DNA from 3 places in the Streptomyces altiplanensis genome. Region 1 is predicted to be linked to each of the others. Evidence: predicted binding sites of a transcription regulator. Region 1 holds the regulator's gene; each other region holds the start of a gene.
What was found. Region 1 encodes HrcA, which represses chaperone genes, less so after heat shock. Its sites were predicted from a motif close to TTNGCACTCNGNNNNNCNGAGTGCNAA; they were not measured.
Positions count from the first base shown of each region.

Region 2: groL (chaperonin GroEL) is a predicted target of HrcA. The motif match lies at 2,735-2,761, and genes of this name have one in related genera.
Region 3: groES (co-chaperone GroES) is a predicted target of HrcA. The motif match lies at 3,144-3,170, and genes of this name have one in related genera.

Region 1 is NZ_JBSFUB010000043.1:39,982-43,982, forward strand. It holds gene ACWD0Y_RS19850 (DUF3097 domain-containing protein) at 13-843, opposite strand; gene ACWD0Y_RS19855 (MBL fold metallo-hydrolase) at 885-1,622, opposite strand; gene hrcA (heat-inducible transcriptional repressor HrcA) at 1,807-2,823, shown strand; gene dnaJ (molecular chaperone DnaJ) at 2,824-3,957, shown strand.
Region 2 is NZ_JBSFUB010000050.1:27,637-31,637, forward strand. It holds gene ACWD0Y_RS21595 (glucosyl-3-phosphoglycerate synthase) at 1-46, opposite strand, end outside; SAM riboswitch class I at 226-353, shown strand; gene thrC (threonine synthase) at 371-1,675, shown strand; gene ACWD0Y_RS21605 (MoaD/ThiS family protein) at 1,672-1,947, shown strand; gene ACWD0Y_RS21610 (cold-shock protein) at 2,368-2,571, shown strand; gene groL (chaperonin GroEL) at 2,886-4,001, shown strand, end outside.
Region 3 is NZ_JBSFUB010000040.1:51-4,051, reverse strand. It holds gene ACWD0Y_RS18920 (hydroxyacid dehydrogenase) at 1-132, shown strand, start outside; gene ACWD0Y_RS18915 (ester cyclase) at 194-889, shown strand; gene groL (chaperonin GroEL) at 962-2,593, opposite strand; gene groES (co-chaperone GroES) at 2,688-2,996, opposite strand; gene ACWD0Y_RS18900 (polysaccharide deacetylase family protein) at 3,292-3,876, opposite strand.

The DNA of each region.
Region 1 (4,001 bases):
GGTCATGCCCCGTCACGCGCCGGGCGGCGCCGTAACGAAGTCGATCAGCTCCTCCACCCGCCCCAGCAGCGCCGGCTCCAGGTCCCTGTACGAATGGACCGACGCCAGGATCCGCTGCCAGGCCGCCCCCGTGTTCTCCGGCCAGCCCAGCGCCCGGCACACGCCCGTCTTCCAGTCCTGGCCCCGCGGGACCACCGGCCAGGCCCCGATGCCCACCGCGGACGGCTTCACCGCCTCCCACACGTCGATGTACGGGTGGCCGACGACCAGGACGTTCGCGTCCGTGACCTGCGCCGCGATACGGGACTCCTTCGAGCCCGGCACCAGGTGGTCGACCAGGACACCGAGCCGCGCGTCCGGGGCGGGCGCGAAGTCCGCGACGATCGCCGGGAGGTCGTCGACGCCCTCCAGGTACTCGACGACCACGCCCTCGATGCGCAGGTCGTCGCCCCAGACCCGCTCGACCAGCTCCGCGTCGTGGCGCCCCTCGACGTAGATCCGCCCGGCCCGCGCCACCCGCGCCCGCGCCCCCGGCACGGCCACCGAACCCGACGCCGTACGGGCGGGCCGGACCGGGGCGGCGGAGGCCGGGCGCACCAGGGTGACGACGCGGCCCTCCAGGAGGAAGCCACGCGGCTGCATCGGGAACACCCGGTGCTTCCCGAAGCGGTCCTCCAGGGTCACGACCGGTCCTTGCGCCGTCTTCTCGCACCGGACCACCGCACCGCAGAAACCGGTGGTGACCTCCTCCACGACAAGATCGGCCTCGGCGGGGACTTCGGGGACGGGGGCGGTCTTCTTCCACGGCGGGGTGAGATCAGGCCCGTACTGTCGGCTGCGCATTCGGCCGACGATAGCCCGGTGCGCCGGTCCGGTGCGCTTCGTCACACGGCGAAACGGGCCGCCAGCGCGTCGCGTTGCGCGCGGACGTACGCCGCGTCCACCACCGCCCCGTGCCCCGGCACGTACGCCGCCCTCTCGCCGCCCAGCGCGAGCAGCCGGTCCAGGGCCGCCGGCCAGTGGGACGGGTGGGCGTCCGGGCCGGCCTGGGGAGTGCCCGACTCCTCCACCAGGTCGCCGCAGAAGACGACCTCGGGACTGCCCGGCACCAGTACCGCCAGATCGTGACCGCTGTGTCCGGGGCCGACGTTCGCCAGCAGCACCTGGCGGCCGCCGCCCAGGTCCAGCGTCCACTCACCGCAGACCATGTGGTGCGGCGCGACCAGGACGTCCGCCGCCTCCGCCGCCGCGCCCCGGTCGACCCCGTGCCGCACGGCGTCGTCCCGCACCGCATCCCGCTCACGCCGCAGCAGGTCGTCGACGCCGACCGCTCCGTACACCTCGGCTCCCGCGAACGCCGCCGTGCCCAGGACGTGGTCGAAGTGGGGGTGGGTGAGAGCGATATGCGTCACTCTCCGGCCGGGGCCCAGAAGCCGCTGTGCCTGGGCGCGGAGCTCCGCGCCCTCGCGCAGTGTCGCCCCCGTGTCGATCAGCAGTGCGGAGCCGCAGCCCTCGTCGTTCCCGGCCACCAGGCCCACCGTCGCGTCCCAGACCGGCATGCGCCGCCGTCCCACCCCCGGTGCGAGCCGTTCCCAGCCTGCCTCTTCCCAACTGACGTCCATACCGCGACGCTAGTCCCACCCCCGGGGCTCCCGCCCGCTGAACAGGGCCGTCGCGGGGTAAGGTGACCGGCCGCCCTTGCTAGGTATGTACGTCGCCGCCGTACACTGGCCCGGGGGATTGCTGGCACTCCCCCGCAGCGAGTGCCAGGCAGACGCCAACGATCGACAGCTGGAGGTGTGCGCGATGCTCAGCGAACGCAGACTCGAGGTGCTGCGCGCCATCGTCCAGGACTACGTGGGCACCGAGGAACCCGTCGGCTCCAAGGCGCTCACCGAGCGGCACAAGCTCGGCGTCTCCCCGGCCACGGTCCGCAACGACATGGCCGTCCTGGAGGACGAGGGCTTCATCGCCCAGCCCCACACGAGTGCCGGGCGCATCCCGACGGACAAGGGCTACCGCCTGTTCGTCGACAAGCTCGCGGGCGTCAAGCCCCTGTCGTCGCCCGAGCGCCGCGCCATCCAGAACTTCATGGACGGAGCGGTCGACCTCGACGACGTGGTGGCCCGTACGGTCCGGCTGCTCGCGCAGCTGACCCGGCAGGTCGCCGTCGTGCAGTACCCGTCGCTGACCCGCTCGACGGTGCGGCACGTGGAACTCCTCTCGCTGGCCCCCGCCCGTCTGATGCTCGTGCTCATCACGGACACCGGACGGGTCGAGCAGCGCATGATCGACTGCCCCGCGCCCTTCGGCGAGACGTCCCTGGCGGACCTGCGGGCCCGGCTCAACAGCCGGGTCGTGGGACGCCGCTTCGCGGACGTACCGCAGCTGGTGCAGGACCTCCCCGAATCCTTCGACAAGGAGGACCGGGGAACCGTTTCGACGGTTCTGTCCACCCTCCTGGAGACTCTGGTCGAGGAGACCGAGGAGCGGCTGATGATCGGCGGTACCGCCAATCTCACCCGCTTCGGACATGATTTCCCCCTCACCATCCGGCCGGTGCTGGAGGCGCTGGAGGAGCAGGTCGTGCTCCTCAAGCTGCTGGGTGAGGCAACGGACTCGGGCATGACCGTACGAATCGGGCACGAGAACGCCCATGAGGGGCTCAGCTCCACGTCCGTCGTCGCGGTCGGCTACGGTTCGGGCGACGAAGCAGTCGCCAAACTCGGCGTGGTCGGACCGACCCGCATGGACTACCCCGGAACGATGGGAGCGGTACGCGCAGTGGCACGTTACGTCGGACAGATCCTGGCGGAGTCGTAAGTGGCCACCGACTACTACGCCGTACTCGGCGTACGCCGCGACGCATCCCAGGACGAGATCAAGAAGGCATTCCGGCGGCTGGCGCGCGAGCTCCACCCGGACGTGAATCCCGATCCCAAGACGCAGGAACGCTTCAAGGAGATCAACGCCGCGTACGAGGTGTTGTCGGACCCGCAGAAGAAGCAGGTCTACGACCTCGGCGGCGACCCGCTCTCGCAGGCGGGCGGCGGAGCCGGCGGCTTCGGCCAGGGCGGCTTCGGGAACTTCTCGGACATCATGGACGCGTTCTTCGGAACGGCGTCGCAGCGCGGCCCGAGGTCGCGCACGCGGCGCGGCCAGGACGCGATGATCCGGCTGGAGATCGACCTCAACGAGGCGGCCTTCGGCACGACCAAGGACATCCAGGTCGACACGGCCGTCGTGTGTACGACGTGCTCGGGCGAGGGCGCCGCTCCCGGCACCTCCGCCCAGACCTGCGACATGTGCCGCGGCCGCGGTGAGGTCTCGCAGGTCACCCGGTCCTTCCTGGGCCAGGTCATGACCTCGCGCCCCTGCCCGCAGTGCCAGGGCTTCGGCACGGTCGTGCCGACCCCGTGCCCGGAGTGCGCCGGTGACGGGCGCGTGCGCTCGCGCCGGACGCTGACGGTCAAGATCCCGGCCGGTGTCGACAACGGCACGCGGATCCAGCTCGCGGGCGAGGGCGAGGTCGGCCCCGGCGGCGGCCCCGCCGGCGACCTGTACGTCGAGATCCACGAGCTGCCGCACGCGGTGTTCCAGCGGCGCGGCGACGACCTGCACTGCACGGTCACCATCCCGATGACGGCGGCGGCGCTGGGCACGAAGTGCCCGCTGGAGACGCTCGACGGGACGGAGGAGATCGACGTCCGTCCGGGCACGCAGTCCGGCCAGTCGATCCCGCTGCACGGGCGCGGTGTCACGCACCTGCGGGGCGGCGGCCGCGGCGACCTGATCGTGCACGTGGAGGTGCTGACCCCCACGAAGATGGACCCGCAGCAGGAGGACCTGCTGCGCCAACTCGCGAAGCTGCGCGGCGAGGAGCGCCCGACGGGCCAGTTCCAGCCGGGGCAGCAGGGTCTGTTCTCGCGCCTGAAGGACGCGTTCAACGGGCGGTAGGCGCGCGGCCGGGGGTCCGGGGGTTGGCCCCCGGGGGTGCGGTC
Region 2 (4,001 bases), on a different contig from region 1:
TGGTCCAGGACCGCAGTTCCAGCCAGCGCTCCACCTCTTCGAGCACGTGCTTCTCCCTTGCGTGCCATGCCGCAAAAGCGGCATATCAATACAGTCATCTCGCGGTGCGGACGACTGTCTCCGCCGCCCGGGGCTTCGGTTACAGTCTTGAACAACGCGGACCGCCCTCGCATCTCGGGGGGTCTCGCGGACACAAATGCGCCGGGTCCAGACCCGCCGCCATAGCGCTCATCCAGAGGGACAGAGGGAACGGCCCGTTGAAGTCCCGGCAACCATCCCGCCGACCGCGAGGTAACGGTGGGGACGGTGCCAATTCCGTCTCACGGCGAAACGCGCCGTGGGGAAGATGAGGAGAAAGGGCCTCGCCACCATGGCTGTGCAGACCGTCGAAACCGATGCAAGCGCCACCGACTCGCATTCCCAGCCCGTAGACCTGGGCCCCGCCACCGCGCTTTCCTGCCGCGAGTGCGGAGAGCGATTCGAACTCGGCCCGATCTTCGCCTGTTCTTCCTGTTTCGGTCCTCTCGAGGTCGCCTACGACCTCCCGCTCGGTGACGCCGAGGCGCTGCGCAAGCGGATCGAGGCCGGACCGGACAACATCTGGCGCTACGCGCCGCTGCTGCCCGTGCCCGCCGACGTGGCGTCCAAGCCCAGCCTGAACCCGGGCTTCACCAAGCTCGTCAAGGCCGACAACCTGGCCCGCGAGCTGGGTGTCACCGGTGGTCTGTACGTCAAGGACGACTCCGGCAACCCGACGCACTCCTTCAAGGACCGCGTCGTCGCCATCGCCGTCGAGGCCGCACGCGCGTTCGGCTTCACCACGCTCTCCTGCTCCTCCACCGGCAACCTCGCCGGCGCGGTCGGCGCCGCCGCCGCGCGGGCCGGCTTCCGCTCCTGCGTGTTCATCCCGCACGACCTGGAGCAGGGCAAGGTCGTCATGGCCTCCGTCTACGGTGGCGACCTGGTCGGCATCGAGGGAAACTACGACGACGTCAACCGTTTCTGCTCCGAGCTCATCGGCGACCCGCTGGGTGAGGGCTGGGGATTCGTCAACGTCAACCTGCGCCCGTACTACGGCGAGGGCTCCAAGACCCTGGCGTACGAGATCTGCGAGCAGCTGGGCTGGGAGATCCCGGACCAGCTCGTCATCCCGATCGCCTCGGGCTCGCAGCTCACGAAGATCGACAAGGGGCTCAAGGAGCTCATCGCCCTGGGCCTGGTCGAGGACAAGCCGTACAAGATCTTCGGCGCCCAGGCGGAGGGCTGCTCCCCGGTGTCGACGGCCTTCAAGGCCGGGCACGACGTCGTACGGCCGCAGAAGCCGAACACGATCGCCAAGTCGCTGGCGATCGGCAACCCGGCCGACGGCCCGTACGTCCTGGACATCGCCCGCCGCACGGGCGGCGCGGTCGAGGACGTCGACGACGAGCAGGTCGTCGAGTCGATCAAGCTGCTGGCCGAGACGGAGGGCATCTTCGCGGAGACCGCGGGCGGCGTGACCGTCGGCGTCACCAGGAAGCTCATCGAGGCCGGCCTGCTGGACCCGGCCCTCACGACCGTCGTGCTCAACACGGGCGACGGCCTGAAGACCCTTGAGGCGGTGGCCCCGACCACGGGCCAGTCCGCCGTCATCCGCCCCAACCTGGACTCTTTCCGAGAGGCTGGCCTCGCATGAGTGTCAACGTCCGCATTCCGACGATTCTCCGTACGTACACGGACGGCAGGGCCGAGGTCGCGGCCGAGGGCGCGACCCTCGCCGAGGTCATCGCCGACCTGGAGAAGAACCACGCGGGCATCGCGGCCCGGGTCCTGGACGACCAGGGCAAGCTGCGCCGCTTCGTGAACGTGTACGTGAACGACGACGACGTGCGCTTCGAGCAGGGCCTGGAGACGGCCACGCCGGACGGCGCAGGCGTCTCGATCATCCCGGCCGTCGCCGGAGGCTGATCCGCCGCCGCACCGCCCTCGTCACGCGCCTTGCCCCCTCCGCCACAGAAGCGGAGGGGGCAATTCTGCAGGGTTGAGCGGGGTAGAGTTGGGGAAACCCCCTCCGCTGCCTTTGCCGGACGCATATGAGAATGCGTCCCCGTGCGACAAGAAGCAGCCAAAGTGTTCGAGCCGATTGCCGCCAATGCGCGCCTTGTCCGGCCCGACTTGCCCTGGAAACCAGGGAATTCCTCATATTCGAGTGTTCGGCCGCGCCCAGATTTCTCGCCCGATTGACCTGTTGCAGAGGGCAGTTGGGCGGATACATTCAGCCGCGGTCGACGCGTTCCGGCGCACGCCCTCTCCTGTCGGAGGGTGGAGATCTGACCCGGGTCCGCGAAGTGCGGTCCCGTGCAAGGGCCAGTAATAGGGGAGTTAGGCATGGCTCAGGGCACCGTCAAGTGGTTCAACGCGGAGAAGGGGTACGGCTTCATCGCGGTCGACGGTGGTGCGGATGTTTTCGTCCACTACAGCGCGATCCAGATGGACGGTTACCGCACCCTTGAAGAAGGTCAGCGAGTCGAGTTCGAGATCTCGCAGGGCCAGAAGGGTCCGCAGGCGGACATGGTCAAGCTCGCCGTCTGATCCCGGCGCGATCGGCCACCGACGCACTCACGCAGGAAGGGCCTGCACCCACACCGGGTGCAGGCCCTTCCTGCGTGCCGCGTGTCCCCGGACCGTCTGTCCACATCGGAGGGGGACGCTTGCACTCGAAGGGGTCGAGTGCTAATCATTGGCGTTAGCACTGTTAGCACTCTCCCAGTGAGAGTGACAGAAGGACCGGGCCGGTGAGGCCCGCAGGCCGGGTGGGACAAGGAAAACCACCAGGCAGGCTGGCCGTCCGTCGCGGGCGCCACTCGGTCCGGAGAATCCACCCCAGTCCGGGAGGACCACTTCACATGGCCAAGATCATCGCGTTCGACGAGGAGGCACGGCGCGGTCTCGAGCGCGGGATGAACCAGCTCGCCGACGCCGTCAAGGTCACCCTCGGCCCCAAGGGCCGCAACGTCGTCCTCGAGAAGAAGTGGGGCGCCCCCACGATCACCAACGATGGTGTTTCCATCGCCAAGGAGATCGAGCTCGAGGACCCGTACGAGAAGATCGGCGCCGAGCTGGTCAAGGAAGTCGCGAAGAAGACCGACGACGTCGCCGGTGACGGCACGACGACCGCGACCGTCCTCGCCCAGGCTCTGGTCCGCGAGGGCCTGCGCAACGTCGCCGCCGGCGCCAACCCGATGGCCCTCAAGCGCGGCATCGAGAAGGCCGTCGAGGCCGTCTCCGCCGCTCTCCTTGAGCAGGCCAAGGACGTGGAGACCAAGGAGCAGATCGCTTCCACGGCCTCCATCTCCGCCGCCGACACCCAGATCGGCGAGCTCATCGCCGAGGCGATGGACAAGGTCGGCAAGGAAGGCGTCATCACCGTCGAGGAGTCGCAGACCTTCGGTCTGGAGCTTGAGCTCACCGAGGGCATGCGCTTCGACAAGGGCTACATCTCGGCGTACTTCGCCACCGACATGGAGCGCATGGAGTCGTCGCTCGACGACCCGTACATCCTGATCGTCAACTCCAAGATCTCCAACGTGAAGGACCTCCTTCCGCTGCTGGAGAAGGTCATGCAGTCGGGCAAGCCGCTGCTGATCATCGCGGAGGACGTCGAGGGCGAGGCGCTGTCCACGCTCGTCGTCAACAAGATCCGTGGCACCTTCAAGTCCGTCGCCGTCAAGGCTCCGGGCTTCGGTGACCGCCGCAAGGCCATGCTCGGCGACATCGCCATCCTCACCGGTGGCACCGTCATCTCCGAGGAGGTCGGCCTCAAGCTGGAGAACGCCGGTCTCGACCTGCTCGGCCGCGCCCGCAAGGTCGTCATCACCAAGGACGAGACGACGATCGTCGACGGCGCCGGTGACAGCGACCAGGTCCAGGGCCGCGTCAACCAGATCCGTGCCGAGATCGAGAACTCCGACTCGGACTACGACCGCGAGAAGCTCCAGGAGCGCCTGGCGAAGCTGGCCGGC
Region 3 (4,001 bases), on a different contig from region 1:
CACATCGCGGGCTCGCTGGGCGGCGAACTCCACCGCATGGCCGACCAGGCGCTGGACGAGCTGGAGCGTTACGCACAGGGCCTGCCCTTCGCCGACCCGGTCCGTCCGGAGTCCCTGCGCCACTCGGCCTGAAAGGGGGTATAACGCGCATTTCACTAAGATGGACGTGTCCCATCCCAGCGCGGGAGGCGTCATGAAATTCGTACAGATAATCGACTACACGACCGAGCGGTCCGACGACATGAACCAGCTCATGGACCGGTGGGCCGAGCAGACCAAGGGCAAGCGGACCGCCACGCACAACATCGTCGGCAAGGACCGCTCCCGGGCGAACCACTACGTCGAGATCGTCGAGTTCCCGTCGCACGAAGAGGCGATGAAGAACTCCCACCTGCCGGAGACGGACCGGATCTTCCAGGAAATGGTGGCGCTCTGCGACGGGATGCCCTCGTTCACGGACCTCGACGTCATCCGTGAGGAGCAGCTGAACGCGGCGACCGCCCGCCGTTTCTTCCACGAGGTCGCCGCCGGGGGCAACCTCGACGCCATTGACGAACTGTTCGCGGCCGACTACCGGGACCACGACGTCCTCAAGGAGGAGGACACGGTGGCCGGCATCGACGCCATCCGCGGTGACGTGACCGGCTGGCGCAGTGCCTTCGACTTCAGCTTCGTCCTCGACAAGCAGGTGTCGGAGGGGGACGACGTGGTCACGCTGTGGACGTGGACCGGCATGCACAAGGGCGACTTCATGGGCATCGCCCCCACCGGCAAGCAGTGCACCATGACCGGCACCACGATCTTCTGCTTCCAGGACGGAATGATCCGGGAAGGCTGGTGGCACATGGACGCGCTGGGCCTGATGCGGCAGCTCGGCGCAGTCCGCTGAACCCGACGACAAGGCCCCCGTTCCCGCCACCGGGCGGTGGTGGGAACGGGGGCCCTCACACGTCGTACGACGTCAGTGGCTGTGGCCGTGGCCGCCGTGGCCGTGGCCGGCGTCCGCCTCTTCCTCGGCCGGCTTCTCGACGACCAGGGTCTCGGTCGTGAGCAGCAGCGACGCGATGGACGCGGCGTTCTCCAGCGCGGAGCGGGTGACCTTGACCGGGTCGATGACACCGGCCTTGACCAGGTCGCCGTACTCGCCGGTCGCGGCGTTGAAGCCGTGGCCCTTGTCGAGCTCGCTCACCTTGGCGGTGATGACGTAGCCCTCGAGGCCGGCGTTCTCGGCGATCCAGCGCAGCGGCTCGACGACGGCGCGGCGGACGACCGCGACACCCGTGGCCTCGTCGCCGGTCTTGCCCAGACCGCCCTCGAGCACCTTGGCGGCGTGGACCAGGGCGGAGCCACCACCGGAGACGATGCCCTCCTCGACCGCGGCGCGGGTCGCGGAGATGGCGTCCTCCAGACGGTGCTTCTTCTCCTTCAGCTCCACCTCGGTGGCGGCGCCGACCTTGATCACGCACACGCCGCCGGCCAGCTTCGCGAGGCGCTCCTGGAGCTTCTCGCGGTCCCAGTCGGAGTCGGTGGACTCGATCTCGGCCTTGATCTGGTTGACGCGGCCGACGACCTCGTCGGCGTTGCCTCCGCCGTCGACGATCGTCGTGTCGTCCTTGGTGACGGTCACGCGGCGGGCGGTGCCCAGCACGTCGAGACCGGCCTGGTCGAGCTTGAGGCCGACCTCCTCGGCGATGACGGTCGCACCGGTGAGGGTGGCGATGTCGCCGAGCATGGCCTTGCGGCGGTCGCCGAAGCCGGGGGCCTTCACCGCGACGGCGTTGAAGGTGCCGCGGATCTTGTTGACGACCAGGGTCGACAGGGCCTCGCCCTCGACGTCCTCGGCGATGATCAGCAGCGGCTTGGAGGCGCCGGCCTGGATGACCTTCTCCAGCAGCGGCAGCAGGTCCTGGATCGAGCCGATCTTGCCCTGGTGGATCAGGATGTACGGGTCGTCGAGGACGGCCTCCATGCGCTCCTGGTCGGTCACCATGTACGGCGAGAGGTAGCCCTTGTCGAAGGCCATGCCCTCGGTGAAGTCGAGCTCCAGGCCGAAGGTGTTGGACTCCTCGACGGTGATGACACCGTCCTTGCCGACCTTGTCCATCGCCTCGGCGATGAGCTCGCCGACCTGCGAGTCCTGGGCGGAGAGCCCGGCCACGGCGGCGATGTCGGACTTGTCGTCGATCGGGCGGGCCGTCGCGAGGAGGTCCTCGGAGACCGCCTTGACCGCGGCGTCGATGCCCTTCTTCAGGGCGGCCGGGGAAGCGCCGGCGGCGACGTTGCGCAGGCCCTCGCGGACCAGCGCCTGGGCCAGCACGGTGGCGGTGGTGGTGCCGTCACCCGCGATGTCGTTGGTCTTGGTCGCCACCTCCTTCACGAGCTGGGCGCCCAGGTTCTCGTACGGGTCGTCGAGCTCGACCTCACGCGCGATCGTGACACCGTCGTTGGTGATGGTGGGGGCGCCGAACTTCTTGTCGATGACGACGTTGCGGCCCTTGGGGCCGATCGTCACCTTCACCGTGTCGGCAAGCTTGTTGACGCCGCGCTCGAGGGCGCGACGGGCGTCCTCGTCGAACTTCAGAATCTTCGCCATGGAGCTTCTCTGTCCTCTCAAACGAAATGCGCCCCGGGCCGCCCGGCAATCGCTGGGGGCCAGGGGCGCAGATCAAAAGCAATCTTGGGGCGAGTTACTTCTCGATGATCGCGAGCACGTCGCGAGCCGAGAGGACGAGGTACTCCTCGCCGCTGTACTTCACCTCGGTGCCGCCGTACTTGCTGTACAGCACGACATCGCCGACGGATACGTCGAGCGGCAGGCGCTCGCCGTTCTCGAAGCGGCCCGGGCCCACGGCCAGGACGACGCCCTCCTGGGGCTTCTCCTTGGCGGTGTCCGGAATGACCAGGCCAGAGGCGGTGGTCTGCTCGGCGTCGAGCGGCTGGACCACAATGCGGTCCTCGAGCGGCTTGATGGCAACCTTGGAGCTGGTGGTCGTCACGGTCCGGTCTCCCCCTTCGGAGATCTCACGGGGTTAACTGATGTGGGGTGGCGACCAGGTGGATCCGTCGTCGCGGGTGCCGGACCTGCCCGTCGCTACTATTGGCACTCGCCGGTGGAGAGTGCCAACGCCGAGACTATGACGCGGTTAGCACTCGGTCAAGCCGAGTGCCAATTCAGCGCCGCCGCGCGTGTTCCCGCCCCGGTGCCCGGCCGCGTCGGAGGCAGTCCTCGGAAGGAGTTCTCGAAGGCCGTTCTCGGAGGCAGTTCTCGGAGGCAGTCCCCCGAAGCGGTCCTCAGAGGTAGTCCTCCAGCCGCGCCACCGCGAACCCCTGTTCCTGGATGCTGCGCAGCACCCGCACCGTCGTCTCCGTGAGCGCCGGCCCCTTGAGCTCACCGGGGCCCCTGGGGTACGCGAGCACGATGTCGCCCGGCCGCAGCCGGCCGCCCCGCGCGTACCGCAGGTCGCCGCCTCGCGCCGAAACCCGCCACAGCACCACCGCGTCGGCCCCGCAGTCGCCCGCCGCCCGCAGCGTCTGGTTGTTGTACGCCCCGTAGGGCGGCCTGAAGAGCCGCGGCCCGGTGCCGAAGCGGGCCTCCAGGCGGTCCCGCTGGCCGCAGATCTGGGCGCGCTGTCCGGCGTACGGCAGACCGGGCAGGTAGACCTGGCCGACCCCGTGGTTCTGCACCGTGCCGGGGCCGCCGCCCGCCTGCCTCAGCCGGTCGAAGCGGCCGTGTCCGGGTGAGGTCGCGCTGTCCGTCAGGAACACGCTGACCGGCAGGTTCAGTTCGTCGACCAGCCGCACGAACGCGGAGTCCTCGGCGGCGCCGTCGCCGAAGGTGAGGAAGACGACCTTGTCGCGGGTCGGTACGCGGTCCACGACGAAGGGCCGGTCCGGTTTACGGGCCGGGGGCGCCGGCGCCGGACGGAGCGGCTCCCGCAGCCCCCACCGCGCGTACGCCCCGGGCCGCGGCGCCGGCCCTCCGTGCGGCTGACACCCTGTCG